Regions from separate parts of the Streptomyces sp. DH10 genome, predicted to be linked through region 3. Evidence: riboswitches for the same ligand, from Rfam matches in the RefSeq annotation. Region 3 holds a riboswitch; each other region holds the start of a gene.
What was found. A riboswitch is a leader RNA that binds a small molecule or an ion and turns the genes downstream of it on or off. The one in region 3 is predicted to bind cobalamin.
Positions count from the first base shown of each region.

Region 1 (2,191 bases), on a different contig from region 3:
ACCTCCTGCTGGACGCGGGCGGGACGCTGAAGATCGGCGACTTCGGCATCGCGCGCTTCCTCGACGACCCGGGCGCCGCGCTCACCGCCACCGGCCAGATCGTCGGCACCGGCCTCTACCTCGCGCCCGAACGCGCCCTGGGCCGGCCTGCGGGTCCCGCCTCCGACATGTACTCCCTGGGGTGCGTGCTCTACCAGCTCCTCAGCGGCCGCCCGCCGTTCCAGGCCGACACCGCCGTCGCACTCCTCCACCAGCATCTCGACAACGTTCCCGTACCGCCCCGCGAGCTCGGTGTCACCGGTCTGCCGCCGGCCTTCGAGAGCTACCTCCTCGCCCTGCTCGCCAAGCAGCCCGAGGACCGGCCCACGGCACAGCAGGCCGCCGAGTGGTTCGCCGGCGGCGCCTGGCAGGGGCTGCCCGAGCCACTGCCGGAGGCGGCGTCCCCGGTGCCGTCCTCCGGGCCGGGACCGTACGCGGCGTCCCCGGTGCCCTCCTCCGGGCCGGGACCGTACACGGCGGCCGGCACCGGCGCCCCGGCCACGTACGCGCTGCCCACGGGGTCTCGCACCGCCCCGGGCGGGCGTTCACGTCGCTCCGCACCCCGTAACGGCCCCGGCAACCACCGGAGGCTGGCCGCGGCGGTGGCCGCGGCGGCGCTGTTCCTCGCCGCGATGCTCGCCGGCATGATGTGGTTCTCGCCCGACAAGACCGCGACGGAGGGTACGGAACCCGACGCGTCGCCGTCCGCGAGCAGCCCGGCCGCCGTCTCGTCCGCCGGCTCCGCCGAGCCCCTCTCCTCCGCCCCGGCGCCCGCCACGACTCCCCCCGCCGGCACAGTGGCCGATGTCACCCCCTCCCCCGCGGCCCCCGGCACCCCGACCTCCGCCGAACCGACGCCCGGCCTCTCGAGCCCGACGCCGGAGGCGATCAGCGACCCGCCGCAGAAGGCGGACAAGCCCAAGCAGGAACAGACTCCGCAGTCCTGGGAGAACGGGGAGGACGATGACGGAGAGGGCGACGACTGAGCCCTCCTGCGCCGGTGTGCGAGCGGTCGCCCCTTCACGCGCCCCCTCGCGCGCCCCCTCGGCTGGCTTGTCATGGCCCTTATCCCGGCATTACTGTCACCACGCCTTGGTGAACGGGAAATCCGGTGTGATGCCGGTGCGGCCCTCGCCACTGTGATCGGGAAGTCCGGCTCCAGCCCTCGCGGGCAGCCACTGGGTTCTCACGAACCCGGGAAGGCGGAGTACGGGCGGTGGGACCCGTGAGCCAGGAGACCGGCCAAGGCGCGTCAACCATCCACGAGGTGCTGGAGAGGGTCTGCTGAGCCATGCACATTGCCGAGGGTTTCCTGCCTCCGGCGCACGCGGCCGCCTGGGGTGTCGCGTCTGCGCCGTTCGTCGTCCACGGAGTCCGGTCGCTCACCCGTGAGGTGCGCGAGCACCCCGAGAGCACCCTGCTCCTCGGTGCCTCCGGCGCCTTCACGTTCGTCCTGTCCGCCCTGAAACTGCCGTCCGTCACCGGCAGCTGCTCCCACCCCACCGGCACGGGCCTGGGAGCCATCCTGTTCCGGCCGCCCGTCATGGCGGTGCTGGGCACGATCACCCTGCTCTTCCAGGCACTGCTGCTCGCGCACGGCGGTCTGACCACGCTGGGCGCCAACGTCTTCTCCATGGCGATCGTCGGCCCCTGGGCGGGATACGCGGTGTACCGGCTGCTGCGGCGGTACGGCGCGCCGCTGATGGTCGCCGTGTTCTTCGCGGCGTTCGTCGCCGACCTGTCCACCTACTGCGTCACCAGCGTGCAGCTGGCGCTCGCCTTCCCCGACCCGGGCAGCGGGTTCCTGGGCGCGCTCGGCAAGTTCGGCTCCATCTTCGCCGTCACCCAGATCCCGCTCGCGGTGAGCGAGGGACTGCTGACGGTCCTCGTGATGCGGCTGCTGGTGCAGTCCAGCAAGGGCGAACTGACCCGGCTGGGTGTGCTCATCGCCGGCAAGCAGTCCCGCGGCGAGACCGAGGCGGTGGCCCGATGAGCAGGAACACGAAGATCAACATCCTGCTGCTGCTCGTCGTGGTCGCGCTCGCCGTGCTGCCGCTCGCGCTCGGTCTCGGCGACCACAAGGAGGAGCCCTTCACGGGCTCCGACGGCGAGGCCGAGACGGCGATCACCGAGATCGAGCCGGACTACGAGC
Region 1 covers NZ_JARVKU010000011.1:218,565-220,755, forward strand. The annotation lists gene QC385_RS23580 (serine/threonine-protein kinase) at 1-1,025, shown strand, start outside; cobalamin riboswitch at 1,116-1,300, shown strand; gene QC385_RS23585 (energy-coupling factor ABC transporter permease) at 1,331-2,032, shown strand; gene QC385_RS23590 (energy-coupling factor ABC transporter substrate-binding protein) at 2,029-2,191, shown strand, end outside.
Region 1: linked by a shared signal. The riboswitch ahead of QC385_RS23585 (energy-coupling factor ABC transporter permease) and the one ahead of QC385_RS34715 (ribonucleoside-diphosphate reductase subunit alpha) in region 3 are both predicted to bind cobalamin.

Region 2 (2,191 bases), on a different contig from region 3:
CCGAACGCGTAGTGCGGATAGCGCGCAGTGCCGCCCGCGACCGGGAACATGCCGCCGAGTTCCGCGTGCACCAGTGCCAGCAGCACGATCGCGACCGCGCCGATCAGCCAGGACAGGATCGCCGCGGGGCCGGCCGCCACGACCGCCTTCTCGGCGCCGTACAACCAGCCGGAGCCGATGATGGAGCCGACCGACGCCCACATGAGGCCGATCAGTCCGACATCCCGGCGGAGGCCGTCTCTTACCATGAATTCAAGGGCCTCTCATAAATGAACTCGGAGAGTTCGGCGAGCAAGAGGCCTCAGATTAGGAATCGATTATCCGGCGGCAGAAGGCGAGTTGCGCAGCCTTGACCGGGCGCGGGTATTTCCTGGGAAGTGTTTCAGGAATTCTGTAGGCGGCGATGAGGAATCGTTGAGGTCACTGCCCGAGCCGGGGGATCTCGATCGCCGGGCAGCGGTCCATCACCATCTCCAGTCCCGCGGCACGGGTCCGGTCGTACGCCGCCTCGTCGATGACGCCGAGCTGGAACCACACCGCCTTCGCGCCCTTCGCGGCCGCCTCGTCCGCGACGGCTCCGGCGAGATCGCTGTTCACGAACACGTCCACGACGTCCACGTCGAAGGGGATGTCCGCCAGACTGGCGTACCCCTGCTCGCCGTGCACCGTCTCCGCCTTCGGGTGCACGGGCACGACGCGCTTGCCGTAGCGCTGGAGCACGGCGGCGACGCCGTACGCCGCGCGCTGCTCGTTCGACGACAGGCCCACCACGGCCCAGGTGTCGCCGAGCCCGGTGAGGATCCTGCGGACCGTTGCCTCGTCGCCGTACACCGGCGGCCTCCTCGAAAGTCGCGGAAGAACTGTCGTCCGCACAACGACGGACGGTGCGCGGTGATTCCCCGGCGCCCTCCGTGATAGCTTGCCGAGGCCAGTCGAACCCATGTACGTGGGTCAGGGAATCCGGTGCGAATCCGGAACTGACGCGCAGCGGTGAGGGGGACGGGCGGGGCCTCGGCCACTGGACGGCGTGTGACGTCCGGGAAGGCGCCCCGTACCGGACGAACCCGAGTCCGAAGACCTGCTGGCGGCCCCCGCGGCGGTCCGCGGCGGGGGAGCACCGTACGACCGGGCTCCGCGATCGAGCCCTCGACGACTGAGGACTGGTTTCCGTGCCCCTCGCCCGACCTGCCCGACCCGCCCGTGCCGCCGTCCTGCTCGCGGCCGGCTCCCTGCTCCTGACCGGCTGCGGCGACTCGAAGGCCACCGCCGAGAAGGCCGCCGTCACCCTCGACAACTGCGGGCACGAGGTACGCGTCGAGGCCGCGCCGCGACACGCCGTCTCCCTCAACCAGGGCACCACCGAGATCCTGCTCTCCCTCGGCCTCGCCGACCGCCTCGCGGGCACGGCCACCTGGACCGACCCGGTGATGAAGGGGCTGGCGAAGGCCAACGCGAAGGTGCCGCGCATCTCCGACAACAACCCGTCCTTCGAACGGGTCCTGGACGCCGGCCCCGACTTCGTCGCCGCCTCCTTCGTCTCCACCCTCGGCAAGGGCGGCGTCGCCACCCGCGAGCAGTTCGAGAAGCTCGGCGTGCCCACGTACGTCTCCCCGTCGGACTGCGCCGGCAAGGACAACTCCGGGGGCGGCGACGGCGCGCGCGCCAAGGCGCTGGGCATCGACACCGTCTACGGCGAAGTACGCGACCTGGCGACCGTGTTCGGCGTGCGGGAACGGGGCGACAAGCTCGTCGCCTCCCTCCAGCGGCGCATGGCCAAGGCCACACGGGGCGTCGACGCCTCCGACGTCACCCTCCTGTACTGGTTCGCCAACTCCGAGTCGCCGTACATGGCGGGCTGTTGCGGAGCGCCCGGCGTCATCACGCGGGCCCTCGGCGCGAAGAACGTCTTCGACGACACGCACGAGGAGTGGCCGCAGATCAACTGGGAGACGGTCGCCGAACGCGACCCCGACGTCCTCGTCATCGGCGACCTCACCCGCAAGTCGCAGACCGCCGAGTCGGCCGCGAAGAAGATCGCCTTCCTGGAGTCCAACCCGGTCACCAGGAACATGGAGGCGGTCAGGCACAAGCGGTACGTGCTGCTCAGCGGGCAGGCCATGAACCCGACCATCCGCACGGTCGAGGGAGTGGAGAAGGTAGCCGCCGGACTGCGCGAGTTCGGGCTCGTGAA
Region 2 covers NZ_JARVKU010000001.1:692,067-694,257, reverse strand. The annotation lists gene QC385_RS03045 (APC family permease) at 1-248, opposite strand, end outside; gene QC385_RS03040 (CoA-binding protein) at 421-831, opposite strand; cobalamin riboswitch at 928-1,086, shown strand; gene QC385_RS03035 (ABC transporter substrate-binding protein) at 1,170-2,191, shown strand, end outside.
Region 2: linked by a shared signal. The riboswitch ahead of QC385_RS03035 (ABC transporter substrate-binding protein) and the one ahead of QC385_RS34715 (ribonucleoside-diphosphate reductase subunit alpha) in region 3 are both predicted to bind cobalamin.

Region 3 (2,191 bases):
CACCCCGGCCTTACGAGCTTTGTAGGCGAGGTGGTGTCCGAGCTGGTGGAAGGGCCATGAGGAGAGGGTGCCCCGCTGGTGACCCCGTAGCCGTACCCGCTCGCGGATCCCGCCGAGGTGCTCGACGGCAATGCCGCGACCGGTGCGTTGGGCAACGGACACGATCTCCTTGCTGATCCGGTGGTTCACATGGGTGGCATGGCGGCGTTCCTTCTGTGCGCGGCGGGTGGCCGAGCGGGTCCGCCTGGCCTGGAGTTCGGCACGTTTGCGGGCCTGCCAGCGCCAGTAGCGGGACAAGCGGCGGCCCTGGTGGTTGGTGCCGTCGCTGGTGGTGGCGAGGTTCACGATGCCCCGGTCGACCCCGATCCAATCGGCAGGCTCGTACACCTCCGGGCCGGGGATGTCGCAGGTGGCGATCAGGAACCACTTCCTGCCGCGCTGGACGAGGTCGCTCTCGCCCTTGCAGTACTGCACGAGGGTCTTGAGCTGCTCGGGGGAGCAGACAAAGCGGATGCCCTTCATCCGCCCGGCGACGGTCCAGATGGACACCGTGCGTGCGTCGTACTGCCACGACAGGCAACGGTCGTCGAACGGCTGGGCCGCCTCCGGGCGGAAGGCGATCGGTGAGCCGACCGCCCTGCGGTGCCGCTTGGAGGTGGGCGAGCCCAGGTTTCCGGCCTGAAGGTTGTCCTTGAGGTTCTCGGCGAAGGCAACCTGCGAAGCGTAGGTGGCGGCCCGGTTGCAGGCGCGCAGGGTCGCCTCAAGCGCCGACGCCTGCTCGGGCGTCGGCAGCAACTTCACCTGCACGACCAGCCTCATGGCATCGGACCGTAGTACGACATCCGCACACACAACCGCTATTCGCCCCGCACTCACCACAGCAGGTGACCCGCGGGACGACTGTTCGCATTCCCCGGCTCCGCCGGGCAGCCGTGGGCGGGCGCCCCTCGCCGGACAAAGAGCCGACGCGGCGACGCTCCGCGTCGCGGCCGACAGGAGGCGATTGCTCCCCGGCGTAAACGCCGAGGCATCCTCGCCAGAAGCGGGTGAAACCGTCGCGGCACTACATCTAGGGGTGCTTTCTCAACCCGGCACAAGATGTATGCTCATGCTCGCTGTCGCCGCAGGGGAATCCGGTGCGAATCCGGAACTGTCCCGCAACGGTGTACTTGTGCGTGTTCGCGCACAGGCTTCAGTCCGAGGACCTGCCGACAGCGCGCCCGGCCGCCCGGCCGGTGCGCCCTGACGTCCGGGCCTCGCGGAGTGGGCCGGTGGACGCGACGCCGCGTGCGCTCGCGTGCTGCCCGCTGCCCTGCGAGGCCCCCGTGCCGAGCGAGGGAGAGCCCCACGTGACCATCGCGCCAGCCGATCCGGTCTCAGCCGCCGAAGAAGAGCAAGACGGTCCTGGTGCCGCGCTGCTGCGGACCCTGACCGAGCTGACCGCCGACCTCCCCGACGCCGACCCCGGCCGGGTCGCCGCCGCCGCGCTGCGCGGCCGGTCCGCGCGGGCCGACGAGTCGGAGTTGCGCGAGCTGGCGACGGAGGCGGCCGCCGGCCTCATCTCCGAGGACCCCGCCTACTCCCGGCTGGCCGCGCGCCTGCTGACGATCGGGATCCGCGCCGAGGCCGCCTCGCAGGGCGTCACATGCTTCACCGAGTCCGTCGCGGTGGGGCACCGGGAGGGCCTCATCGCCGACCGGACCGCCGAGTTCGTGCGCGTCCACGCCGCCCGTCTCGACGCCCTGATCGACACGGCCGCCGACGACCGCTTCGGCTACTTCGGCCTGCGCACGCTGCACAGCCGCTACCTGCTCCGGCACCCGATCACCCGCAAGGTGATCGAGACGCCCCAGCACTTCATGCTGCGCGTCGCCGCCGGTCTCGCCGAGGACGACACCCGCCGCTCCGTCGACGAAGTCGCCGCGCTCTACGGGCTGATGAGCCGGCTCGACTACCTCCCCTCCTCCCCCACCCTCTTCAACTCCGGCACGCGGCACCCCCAGATGTCGTCCTGCTACCTGCTCGACTCCCCCAAGGACGAGCTGGACTCGATCTACGACAGGTACCACCAGGTGGCGCGGCTGTCGAAGCACGCCGGCGGCATCGGCATCGCGTACTCCCGCATCCGTGCGCGCGGTTCGCTGATCCGCGGTACCAACGGCCACTCCAACGGCATCGTCCCGTTCCTGAA
Region 3 covers NZ_JARVKU010000022.1:111,327-113,517, forward strand. The annotation lists gene QC385_RS34710 (RNA-guided endonuclease InsQ/TnpB family protein) at 1-819, opposite strand, end outside; cobalamin riboswitch at 1,103-1,227, shown strand; gene QC385_RS34715 (ribonucleoside-diphosphate reductase subunit alpha) at 1,350-2,191, shown strand, end outside.

Region 4 (2,191 bases), on a different contig from region 3:
GCGCGGCGATCTGGAAGATCTCGCGGCGTGAGGTCGTCGACCACACCAACGTCAACGACACCGACGAGGCGGAGCCCGCCGGTGTGGTGACCACGGCGATGGCAGCGGTGACGCCGCCGCCGGCCGGCACGGCAACGGAGGCGGCGGAGGACCCGGTGCCGTCGTTCCCGGCGCAGGCCACCGCCGAGCGGACGCCCTCGACGACCACCACGGTCTGACCCCGCCGACCCGTAACAAGGAAGAGTCTCCGATATGAAGATCGACTGGGCGGCCCTCGGCTCCGTCTTCGGCGTCAGCCTCGTGGTCACCGTGGCCCTGGTGGCCCTGTTCACCCTCGGCATCACCGGCCTGTCCCGCCGCGAACGGGCGGTGGCCCAGGGCGGATCCGCGGGCCTCGCGGTCACCGGCGCGTACGCGTGCTTCGCGGCGTGCGCGGCGGCTGTGGGGTACGGGATCTATCTGATCGTGGCCTGACGGCCCGACCGCACGAGGTTCCCGACGGGCGGGACAGGACTTCGGTCCTGTCCCGCCCGTCCTCGTGTGACAGGGGGCGGTGTGGGCTTCTCCACAGTCTCCCCTCGCAGGTCAACGGCAAGTTGACGGCTGTTCCCGGCCGTGGTGGACTGCCGGGGCCAGTAACGGCGGCAGGAGAGGAAGCCGGTGGAAGTCCGGCGCGGTCCCGCCACTGTCACCGGGGTAGCGATTCCCCGGGAGCCAGGAACTCTCACCGCCGGTCTAGTCGAACCAGGGCGCGGACACCCTGAGTGAGGACATATCGCCATGCGCGGCTGCCGATCGAAGTTCAGTACCCCACCCCTGCCTGCCCCTACGGACGGCTGAGCCCATGGGTGCCGGTCGCGTCTTCGCGTACGGCGCCGCCGCCGGTCTGATCGGTGACCTGCTGCTCGGCGATCCTCGCCGGGGGCATCCGGTCGCCGTGTTCGGGCGGGCCGCGGGAGCCGTGGAACGGGTGTTGTGGCGGGACCACCGGGGCTGGGGCGCGCTGCACACCGTGGTGTGCGCGGGAGGAGCCGTCGCGCTCGGGAGCGTCGCCGCGCGGGCCGTGCGTGACTCCGCCGTCGCCTCCGCCGCGCTGACCGGTGCCGCCACCTGGGCCGTGGTCGGGGGGACTTCGCTCGCGCGGGAGGCGCGGGCCATCGGGCGTGCCCTGGAGGCGGGGGACGTCGACGGGGCACGGGTGCGGCTGCCGCATCTGTGCGGGCGGGATCCGCAGGCGCTCGACGCCGACGGGATCGCGCGGGCCGTGGTCGAGTCCGTCGCCGAGAACACCTCCGACGCGGTCGTGGGGGCGCTCGTGTGGGGGGCCGTCGGCGGTGTGCCGGGACTCCTCGGGTTCCGCGCCGTCAACACCCTCGACGCCATGGTCGGGCACAAGTCGGCCCGGTACCGGCGTTACGGATGGGCCTCCGCCCGGCTGGACGACCTGGCGGGCTGGCCGGGGGCCCGGCTGACCGCCGTGCTCGCGGCCCTGGCGGGAGACGATCCACGGGGAGCCGTACGGGCCTGGCGCGCCGACGCCGCCAAGCATCCGAGCCCCAACGCCGGGCCCGTGGAGGCCTCGTTCGCGGGGGCGCTCGGGGTGCGGCTGGGCGGGACCTTGTCGTACGGCGGGCGCGTCGAGCACCGGCCCGTGCTCAACGGGGCCGGGCGCGCCGTCGCCACCCGGGACATCGAACGGGCCGTACGGCTGTCCAGGCGTGTCGGCTGGCTCGCGCTCGGCGTCTGTGTCGCCGCGCGCCGCATCGCGAAAGGGCGTACGTCATGACGGGCGGTGGGCTTCTCGTCGCCGGTACCACCTCCGACGCAGGCAAGAGCGTCGTGACCGCGGGGATCTGCCGGTGGCTGGTGCGGCAGGGCGTCAAGGTGGCGCCCTTCAAGGCGCAGAACATGTCCCTCAACTCCTTCGTGACGAAGGAAGGCGCCGAGATCGGGCGAGCGCAGGCCATGCAGGCGCAGGCCTGCCGCGTCGAGCCGACCGCGCTGATGAACCCGGTGCTGCTCAAGCCCGGCGGCGAGAGCAGCAGTCAGGTCGTGCTGCTGGGCAAGCCGGTCGGGGAGCTCAGCGCACGCGGGTACCACGGCGGACGGCAGCAGAAGCTGCTCGGGACCGTACTGGACTGCCTGGAGCAGTTGCGGGGCACGTATGACGCGGTGATCTGTGAGGGGGCGG
Region 4 covers NZ_JARVKU010000027.1:63,059-65,249, forward strand. The annotation lists gene QC385_RS37915 (inorganic phosphate transporter) at 1-218, shown strand, start outside; gene QC385_RS37920 (hypothetical protein) at 253-474, shown strand; cobalamin riboswitch at 603-743, shown strand; gene QC385_RS37925 (cobalamin biosynthesis protein) at 845-1,786, shown strand; gene QC385_RS37930 (cobyric acid synthase) at 1,783-2,191, shown strand, end outside.
Region 4: linked by a shared signal. The riboswitch ahead of QC385_RS37925 (cobalamin biosynthesis protein) and the one ahead of QC385_RS34715 (ribonucleoside-diphosphate reductase subunit alpha) in region 3 are both predicted to bind cobalamin.